Regions from separate parts of the Pseudomonas urmiensis genome, predicted to be linked through region 3. Evidence: riboswitches for the same ligand, from Rfam matches in the RefSeq annotation. Region 3 holds a riboswitch; each other region holds the start of a gene.

Region 1 (3,268 bases), 1.7 Mb from region 3:
GGCCCTGGCCAAGGCCGGTCCGAAGGCGCAGCTGTTCGTCGACAACCTCGACAGCTTGATGCGCGGCATGTTCGTGGTGGTCAACATGGTCATGCGCCTGGCCCCGATCGGGGCATTCGGCGCGATTGCCTTCACCATCGGCAAGTACGGTTTCGAGTCGCTGTTCTCGCTGGGCAAGCTGATGGCCTGCGTGTACCTGACCTGCTTTGCCTTCGTGGTGGTGATCCTCGGGCCGATCTGCCGCTGGGCTGGCTTCAGCTTGTGGAAGTTCCTGCGCTTCATCAAAGAGGAGCTGTTCACCGTGCTCGGCACCAGCTCGTCTGAATCGGTACTGCCGCAGATGATCGCCAAGATGGAAAAGGCCGGAGTGTCCAAGCCGGTGGCAGGGATGATCATTCCCTCGGGGCTGACCTTCAACCCCGACGGCCAGGCGATCTACTACACCATCGCGGCGATTTTCATTGCCCAGGCGACCAACACGCCGCTGAGCTTCAGCGATCAGCTGATCGTGCTGGCGGTGTTGATGTTTACCTCCAAGGGCTCGGCTGGGGTGACGGGGTCGGGGTTCATTATCCTCGCAGCGACCCTGGCTTCGCTGGGCACGATCCCGGTGGCTGGGATGGTCTTGCTGTTGGGCGTGGACCGGTTCATGTCCGAGGCGCGGGCGATTACCAATACCATTGGCAACGGGGTCGGGACGCTGGCGATTGCCAAGTGGGTAGGTGCGCTGGATAAGGACAAGTTGCGCGAGGCGATGGAGGGGGAGGTGTCGGTGAAGCAGCAGGAGTCTGCTGCTGGCACCGTTCTTTTGCCTGAGCGATCGGTGTAAGGGGGGCCGCTGCCAGGGGCTGCAATGCAGCCCCGATTCTTCAACCCTGCTTCACAATCAACGCCACCCCCGGAAAATACTGCCCCAGCTCGTTATGCAACTTGCGATAGGCATACGGGAAATACCACGCCAGCACACACGCCGTGTGCTTTTGCAGATCATCCACCAGGTCCTGCAGCTCCTCGGGGCTGGCATGCTGTCCTGCCTTCCACGGGCTGATGAACAGCGCGCCGGCCTTGAGCTGACTGGGGTAGGCAATGGGCTTGGCCAGCGCCGTCGCCTCCTGCAGCGCCGCGTTCAAATCCAGCCGGGCAATCCGCGGCCAACGCTGGCTGGCACGCAAATGAATCGACTCCTCAGCATTGCTGATGGACAGATCACAGCGCCCCTCACGCTCGCCCTCATCACGCTGCTTCTTGCTCTGGTACTGCTCCAGCGCCACCAGTTCAGCCTGCCAGGCCGCCGCAGCCAGCATGCCGACGTTGGCCGCCGCGCCATGCCAGTAAGGCGCCTCATTGTCGCCCTGGACCTGATTGAAGCGGTCGATGCAGTCGACCCAGCGCTCCAGTGCCGGGCGCAGGAACTCCAGGCGCGGGTTGTTGATGATCAGACCTTGCATGCTGCGCTCTCCTTATCGTTATTGGTCGCGTTCAGCTGAGGTTAATGGCTATGTGATATCACTGCTGGCAGTCTGGCACAAGCTGCCGGATCGGCCATTGATCCAGGCCAAATCGGCCTTGTTTCATTGACGCTCCCGGTGCAACCCTCTAACCTTCGCGGCGTGTTTCAGGTGCCCTGCAGGCTGCGGTCTGGCGGGGTGAAACTGGGAAGCCGGTGGTATTCCGGCGCTGCCCCCGCAACGGTAGGTGAGTCAAGGTCGCGCATGGCCACTGGGTTGAATGACCCGGGAAGGCGCGCGGCGCAGAAGCCCGCGCTTCGCTCACGAGCCCGGAGACCGGCCTGTTACTGCCAATGGCATCACGGAGGGTGATGCGCGGTTGCCTGTGGCGTGGGTCACGGCGCCTGCGTGTTCTCCGTTTGCCTGCCTATCGATCTGTCGCCGCGCCCTTGCGTGCGTCGCCAGCCAGCGGAGAACCCTGATGAGCGAAACCCCCGAACGTGACGAACGCCACCTGGCGCGCATGCAGCGCAAGAAGGCGATCATCGACGAGCGTATCGCCAATTCCCCCAACGAATGTGGCCTGTTGCTGGTGCTGACCGGCAATGGCAAGGGCAAGAGCAGCTCGGCCTTCGGCATGCTGGCCCGGGCCTTGGGCCATGGCATGCAATGCGGCGTGGTGCAGTTCATCAAGGGCCGTAACAGCACCGGCGAGGAGCTGTTCTTCCGCCGCTTCCCCGAGCACGTGCGCTACCACGTGATGGGCGAGGGCTTTACCTGGGAAACCCAGGACCGCCAGCGCGATATCGCCGCCGCCGAAGCCGCCTGGGCGGTCTCGCGCCAATTGCTGCAAGACCCATCGATTCAATTCGTCGTGCTCGACGAGCTGAATATCGCCCTCAAGCACGGCTACCTCGACCTCGATCAGGTACTGACCGACATCCAGGCCCGTCCGCCCATGCAGCACGTCATCGTCACCGGGCGTGCGGCCAAGCCGGAGATGATCGAGCTGGCTGACACCGTCACTGAGATGAGCATGCTCAAGCACGCCTTCCAGGCCGGCATCCGGGCGCAGAAGGGCGTGGAACTATGAGCCAAACCCGGCATTGTCCGGCGGTGCTGATCGCGGCACCGGCTTCCGGCCAGGGCAAGACCACGGTCACCGCTGCCCTGGCACGCCTGCACCGTAACCTTGGGCGTAAGGTCCGGGTGTTCAAGTGCGGGCCTGACTTTCTCGACCCGATGATTCTCGAACGCGCCAGTGGTGCCCCGGTGTACCAGCTGGACCTGTGGATGATCGGCGCCGAGGAAAGTCGCCGCCTGCTCTGGGAAGCTGCGGCCGATGCTGATCTGATCCTGATCGAAGGCGTCATGGGGCTGTTCGACGGTACCCCATCGAGCGCCGACCTGGCGCGCCATTTCGGTGTGCCGGTGCTGGCCGTGATCGACGGCACGGCCATGGCCCAGACCTTTGGTGCGCTGGCGCTGGGGCTGGCGCGTTACCAGGCGGACTTGCCGTTTGCCGGGGTGCTGGCCAACCGAGTCGGCAGCCTGCGGCACGCCCAGTTGCTCGAAGGCAGCCTTACTGAAGGCCTGCGCTGGTATGGCGGGCTGTCTCGTGAGCGCGGCATCGAGCTACCCAGCCGTCACTTGGGGCTGGTGCAAGCGAGCGAATTGAACGATCTGGACCTGCGTCTGGACGCCGCCGCCCAAGCGCTGGGCTCCAGTTGCGATGCAGCGTTACCGCCGCCTGTAGCGTTCGACGCCCCTCAACGCGCCGCAGCAGTGCCTTCGCTGGCCGGCCTGCGCATTGGCGTGGC
Region 2 (3,268 bases), 510 kb from region 3:
CTGCTACGCCAGCCGCGCGCCTGGCAACGCTCAGTTGCCAGGACGATACAGGTGGGCATGGCCGGCCCGGTACAGGGCCGAGTCGCTGAAGGGGGCATCGCCCAGCACATGGCCAACCAGGATCAGCGCGGTGCGCCGGAAGTCCTTGGCCGAGGCGCGTTCGACGATGTCCTGCAACGTGCCCTGGACCCAGTCCTGATCTGGCCAGGAGGCCCGATGAATCACGGCAATCGGGCAGTCGGGGCCATAGTGCGGCAGCAGCTCGGCGACGATCCGTGGCAAGTGCTTGACGCCCAGGTGAATGGCCAAGGTGCTGCCGTGCCGGGCCAGGTCCGCCAGTTGCTCGCCAGCGGGCATCGGTGAGCGGTCGCCGTAGCGGGTGAGGATCACGGTCTGGGCGACCCCGGGCAAGGTCAGTTCGCAGCCAAGCAGGGCGGCGCTGGCGGCGGTGGCGGTGACGCCCGGGATGATCTGGTAGTCGATGCCCAGCTCGCGCAGGCAGCGGATCTGCTCGCCAATGGCCCCATACAGACTTGGATCGCCGCTGTGCACGCGGGCCACATCCTGGCCTTTGGCATGGGCTGTACGGATGGCGCTGATGATCTGCTCCAAGTGCAGCTCGGCGCTGTTGATCAGTGTTGCGGCGCGGTGGCCTTCGAGCACGGCGGCCGGTACCAAGGAGCCGGCGTAGATGATCACCGGGCACTGGCGGATCAGGCGCTGGCCTTTGACCGTGATCAGTTCCGGGTCGCCGGGGCCGGCGCCGATGAAGTAGACCGTCATGGAAAATCCTTGCAGATGAAATAGGCGCGATTATCGGCCACTGGCGAAGGCGAGGGTAGCGCCGCCGAGAATCTGCCGGGCAAGTACCAGTCGCGCAGCGCCATGGGCCTGGGCAGCCAGGGCCAGGGCGCTACTTTCGGCAACGCCCCAGCAGCCGCTGTGGGTGAAGGCTGCAGCGGAACGATGGGACAGTTGCGCTTCGAAGCGTTGCAGCTGCACGGGGGTGAACACCCGCAAAGGCAGCGCGAGTTGCCTGGCCAAGTCAGCCAGGCCAGCCTCGTCGGCTTTCAGCTCGATGCTGGCGATGCCCTGCACTGCACTCAGCGGCAGTTGCAGCTGTGCCAGGCCTAGGCGCAGCAGGGTTTCAAGGTTCTGCCGCGAGCAGCCCTGGCGACAGCCAAAGCCGGCATACAGCACCGGCAGGGCAGTGGCGCTAGGCATCAGGCCTGGCGGGAGCGGCGGAACAACCAGGCGCTGAGCAGGCCCAGGGCCACCCAGAACGCTGCGTTGGTCAGCCAGGAGGCGATCTTGAACTGGGTTTCCAGCGCCTCAGGGGCGAGGCTTTGATGAACCTCTGGCTGCGGCGCGCCGATCACGTGTGGCACCACCAACAGCAGCACACCCACCAGTTTGAGCAGCCAGTGCTGGGCGAACACGATCAGCGCCAGGCCCGTGGCAGTGGCGGCGGCAGTGCCAATCCACCAGGCCTGGCGCTGGCCAAGATCGGCCGCAGCGGTGCCCGGCAACTCAGGTGGCAGGCCCAGGGTCGGCGCCAGGCAGAACACCGCGAAACCGGCCAGGCCCCACAATGCGCCGGTGCTCACCCGATTGGGTTCGCGCAGGCTATACAGCGCGGCCAGAATCAGCGCGAATCCGACCGCGACCACCAGGTTGCCGCCCGTGGTCGACAGCACGCGCTGCCAGCCATCCTCAGGCGCCCAGGCTTCGGCGCTATGTTCATGAGGTGCGTGCGCTTCGCCGGCATGCTCATGCTGCTCGGCAGGTGCTGCGGTTTCGAAGGTTTCCGCTTGAAGAATCAGCGGGCTGACCCACACGCTTTGCAGCAGGGTCAGCAACAGGGCTGCAAGCAGGCCGCTGAAGCCGGCGGTACGGGCAATGCGCTTGATCATGCGAGGCTACTCAGTGGCAAGGAAAGGCGGCGCTGTGGCGGGTGTCGTGGGCAGCGTTGTGCACCGCTTCGATGTGCGAGAAACCGGCAAAGTAGATCAGGCACAGGCCGAGCAGGCTGGCGCCGGCGGCGATGATCACGCGCTGGCTGAGGCTGATGGGGGTGGCGATACTGTGCTTGGCGCTGGTGATGGGCATGACGCTTTCCTCTGCTTGTTATAGGCAACGGGCAAGCGCGGCAGCCCCGGACGTGATTCGTCCAGGGACATGCGACAGCGCCCGCCCACCGCGGGGTGTTCATTGCTACGTAGGCAGGCCGGTCTCCGGGCTTGCGAGGTGGAGCAGGGCTCCAGCAGAGGCGTCACCTTCCCATGCCAGACAACTCGGCACAGTGGTCAAGACGCTTCCTCGCTTACCGTTGCGGGGGCAGCACCGGCCTTGTCGTGGGCATGGATGAAGAGCCTACGACGCACCGGTTTCCCGTTTCACCCCCGTGGGGGCACCTGAACGCAAGGCGTTAGCAAACCACACCTGAGCTTCAGGCTACAAGCTGTAAGCGATGCGATGGCTGGCAAAGTCGGCTGTTTTTTGGTGTATTGAAGGACGACTGGATGTCGTTTGTTCTGGCCTCATCGCGGGGCAAGCCCGCTCCCACGGGATCTAGGTGCGTATCTACTTGCAGCTTATAGCCGTGATGCGTAGCCTTGCCGCTTCGAGGTTCTGCGCCTGTAGGCGCAGCTAAGACGGGAACGCGGTACAAGCCGCGGCTGCCCCCGCAACTGTAAGCACTGAACAGGATCGACACAGCCACTGCGCCCCGGCGCGGGAAGGCGTCATCCAACCGGCCTGGCGCCGGAGCGGTGCGAGCCAGGAGACCTGCCTCGTAGCGATTTCGACTTTTAATCCGGGCGGGGTGATCCGGTGGCGAACGAGCCTGGCCAATCGGCCTGAGGCTTTCGTCCTGCATGCCCGCGCCATCCTGCCAAGGGCATCGAGACATGAAAACACTGGCCAAGCTTCCCGTCACCATCGTCACCGGCTTCCTCGGCTCGGGCAAGACTACCTTGCTGCGGCACATGCTCGACAACGCCCAAGGCCGGCGCATTGCCGTTATCGTCAACGAATTCGGCGAGCTGGGCATCGACGGCGAGATTCTCAAGCAATGCAGCATTGGCTGCACCGAAGAAGAAGCCAGCGGCCGCGTCTACGAGCTGGCCAACGGCTGCCTGTGCTGCACTGTGCAGGAGGAGTTCTTCCCGGTGATGCGCGAGCTGGTGGCGCGCCGTGGCGACCTTGACCACATTCTCATCGAAACCAGCGGTCTGGCCCTGCCCAAGCCATTGGTGCAAGCCTTCCA
Region 3 (3,268 bases):
CGAATCCCGGTGACCAACGACAGGCGCTCGGTCAGTTGGGTGCGGTTCTCGGCGAACAGGGCGAAGGTGTGGGTGGTGCTTCGGGTGCGCGGGCGCAGCGCGCTTTGGCTGTCGAACCAGCCGGGCGCTGGGTCCCACGGGTCGATGTAGTCGCCGCCGATGTCGTTGTAGGGGGCGTTGTTGGTGAGCTTGAAGCGGATCTTGTTGTACTCGGCGCCGACCACGGTCTTGCTGGCCAGGCCGAACAGCGAGTGGTCGAAGGTGAAGCTTTGGCGATCGCCGATCTGCTCCTGGTTGTGCTTGATCTCAAGAAAACCATTGCGCAGCAGCTGGCCTTGGGCTGCGTCCCAGTTGTAGTTCTCGGCATTGCGCCAGTGTCGACGGCTCTTGATGTAGTACAGCTGGTTGCTGGCGCTGACGTTGTCGCTGAGGGTCCACTCGGTGTTCAGGCGGGTCCACTCATCGTGGTAGCGCAGCACGTCGTTGCGCACGTTGTAGTTTTTCTTGCGCAGGCTGTCGCGGTAATGACCGTCGATCAATGGCGTGCCGAAGTAGTTCATCGGCTCGGCATCGCCGCGCTCGTGGGCGAGGGTGAAGCTCAAATCGTCCGTGGCATCGAAGCGCAGCGCGGCGCTCAGGGCCAGGTTGCGCGAGTCGCCGCGGTCGACGTAACCGTTGCCCTGTTGTTTGTTCAGGGTCATCCGGTAGCTCAAGCGCTCGCTGAGGCTGCCGCCGCTGTCCAGGCCAAGCTGGGAGCGGTCCCAGGAGCCATAGCCCAGGCGCAGGTGATTGCGGATCTCGCCTGCGAAGGGTTTTTTCGGCATCACGTTGACCACCGCACCGGTGGCGCCTTCACCGTAGAGCACCGAGGCAGGGCCACGAATCACGTCGATACGCTCGACCATCCACGGATCGACCGGGAAGGTCTGGGTGCCTGCGCCGGTATACAGCCGGGCACCGTCGAACAGGGTCATTACCGAGCCGTGGCCGGTAAAGCCGCGTGCCGAGAGCGCGGTGCCGCCATCGCCTGGGTTGCCGATGAAGGTGATGCCGGGCGAACGGCTGACGGCGTCTTGCACGGTGAGGTTGCTGCGTTGCTGGATCTGTTCGGCGCTGATGCTGCTGGTGCTGGCCGGGGTTTCCAGGGCGCTCAGGCCCAGGCGTGAGCCTGCTTGGGTCGGCGTGGCCAGGTCGACGCGCGGTTCGTCGCGCACGTCGGTGATCGCTGTCGAAGGCAGGGCCAGCACTGCGCGTTGAGGTTCATCGGCCAGGGCCGGAAGGGAAACGGCCAGGCAGGCCGCCAGGGTGTGAAGCTTGCTTGTACGGGACATGTCGTTCCACTGCTGCAGGAAGAAATGGTTCCCGGTGGAAACAACGCAAAGACGAGCACGCACGGGCGCAGGCGCGCACGCGCAAACCGGCCTGCGCCCGCCCACCGCGGGTTTGCCAACTGAAGCTTCAGGCCGGTCTCCGGGCTTGCGAGGATCAAGAAACCTTCACCTTCCCATGCATGCGCACAGTGGTCTGTCGAAGATTTCGCTCGCTTACCGTTGCGGGGGCAGCGCCGGACTTGTCGTGAACACGACGCACCGGCTTCCCGTTTCACCCTGCGCACGGCGGCGCAGGACACCTGAAACTGGCGCGCATCTGACCACCGAATGCAGGGGGCGTCAACGCAGCGCAGTAGGAAATTTCTGTGATGGGACGCAGGTTTATGAGTTTTTACTGATTTTTTTTCGAACTTTTCACATTCAGCGTGCCTCGAAGCGAGCGATTCCCATCAACATTCACGTCATGGAGACTTCCGCGAATGTCCACCCGTAATCTGCTGCGTCACTCTTGCCTGCTTGCCCTGTTGGGCGCTCCCCTGGCGGCCTCTGCCGCGCCAAGCACCGATCCACTGTTCACCTTCGGTGTGCTGGGTAGCTACGACAAGTTCAAGTATGAGGGCGGCTCGCAGTCCGAGACCGATCACCTGGGCCAGGGCGGTGTATTCGCCAACTTCGGCAACAAGATGACCGCTGAATCCGGCTTGATCTATCAGGTTGGCGCCGAGGCCAAATATGGCAAGAAGAACGACAACAAGCTCAAGGAAGCCCAGATCGACCTCGACCTGGGTTGGCGCGCCGCGCTGGATGCGCGCAACTTCGTCGACATCACCGTCGGCGGTGGCTATGACTGGTCGCGCTTTGAGCCTGAGCTCAACGACCTGGACACCGAGCTGACCTACAAGTCGCCGTTCGCCAAGGCTGCGCTGGGCTACAACCATCAGTTCGATGCCGCGACCCTGCGCGTTGAAGTGGGCGCACGGCACACGATCGATGGCCGCGCCAAGCTCAAGGTGGATGATTTTGGCAGCGACACCGTCGACATGAAGGACCGCACCAATCCGTATGCCGAGGTCAGCCTGCTGATGAACCAGCAAGGCGGCATGCCGATCTATGCCGGGGTTTACTACACCCGCACCGAGTACAAGCTCGATGAGGATTCGCCGGTAGCCGATAACACCAAGCTCAAGCGCGATGAGTTTGGTGTCAAGGTAGGTCTGGCGTTCTGAGTTAGGCGTCAGGTAGCTGTTGCCTGCACCGGCCCCTTCGCGGGCTTGCCCGCGAAGAGGCCGGTACAGACAGCGCAAAATGCTGCTGTTAGCGTCCGCGCCGCCGGGACACCCGCGCCTCGATATTCTTGCGCCCGATCAACAGCGCAGGCTTCTCCACCACCGGCTCGTCGGCCAGCCATTTGTACATCACCAAACAATCCACCAACCCCAGCCGGGCATGCCGATAGGCCTTGGGCAGGCGCCCGACCGTTTCGAACCCCAGCGTGTGCCAGAGCGCCACGGCCACCTCGTTAGTGGCCACCACCGAGTTGAACTGCAGGGCGAGAAAACCTTCTTGGCGCGCCAACTTCTGCGAGTGCTCGCACATCAGCTTGGCCACCCCGCGCCCGCGTGCTGCCGGGCAGACCATGTAGCCGCAATTGCCCACGTGCGCGCCGGGGCCAGCGGCGTTGGCCTTGAGAAAGTACGACCCGAGCAACTCACCGTCCTGTTCTGCCACCAACGTGCGCAGGGGCAGCTCCAGCCACAACTGGCGTGCCTGTTCGGCATTCAGCTGCGGGTCGTAGGCATAGGTCTCGCGGGCTTGGACGATGCTCTGGAAAGTCGGCCAGAAGCGTTCGAAGTCTTCCGGGGTCATGGGGCGGATGTGAATCATGGCGGTTCCTGCGCAGGCTTGGCCGCCAAGTCTGGTGGGCGCAGCGTCGCCGC

What was found. Region 3 has a riboswitch for cobalamin ahead of HU737_RS08185 (TonB-dependent receptor). Riboswitches for the same ligand answer to the same signal wherever they lie in the genome.
Region 1: another riboswitch for cobalamin. It lies ahead of cobO (cob(I)yrinic acid a,c-diamide adenosyltransferase); the one in region 3 lies ahead of HU737_RS08185 (TonB-dependent receptor).
Region 2: another riboswitch for cobalamin. It lies ahead of HU737_RS10410 (CbtB domain-containing protein); the one in region 3 lies ahead of HU737_RS08185 (TonB-dependent receptor).

The regions. Positions count from the first base shown of each region.
Region 1 covers NZ_JABWRE020000001.1:3,547,398-3,550,665, reverse strand. Annotated here, with positions in the region: gene HU737_RS16015 (dicarboxylate/amino acid:cation symporter) at 1-829, shown strand, start outside; gene HU737_RS16010 (hypothetical protein) at 870-1,448, opposite strand; cobalamin riboswitch at 1,601-1,807, shown strand; gene cobO (cob(I)yrinic acid a,c-diamide adenosyltransferase) at 1,930-2,541, shown strand; gene HU737_RS16000 (cobyrinic acid a,c-diamide synthase CobB) at 2,538-3,268, shown strand, end outside.
Region 2 covers NZ_JABWRE020000001.1:2,359,006-2,362,273, reverse strand. Annotated here, with positions in the region: gene cobM (precorrin-4 C(11)-methyltransferase) at 31-783, opposite strand; gene HU737_RS10420 (cobalamin biosynthesis protein) at 814-1,206, opposite strand; gene HU737_RS10415 (CbtA family protein) at 1,224-1,913, opposite strand; gene HU737_RS10410 (CbtB domain-containing protein) at 1,924-2,109, opposite strand; cobalamin riboswitch at 2,209-2,433, opposite strand; cobalamin riboswitch at 2,610-2,809, shown strand; gene cobW (cobalamin biosynthesis protein CobW) at 2,910-3,268, shown strand, end outside.
Region 3 covers NZ_JABWRE020000001.1:1,851,685-1,854,952, forward strand. Annotated here, with positions in the region: gene HU737_RS08185 (TonB-dependent receptor) at 1-1,331, opposite strand, end outside; cobalamin riboswitch at 1,445-1,649, opposite strand; gene HU737_RS08190 (outer membrane beta-barrel protein) at 1,811-2,557, shown strand; gene HU737_RS08195 (GNAT family N-acetyltransferase) at 2,646-3,215, opposite strand.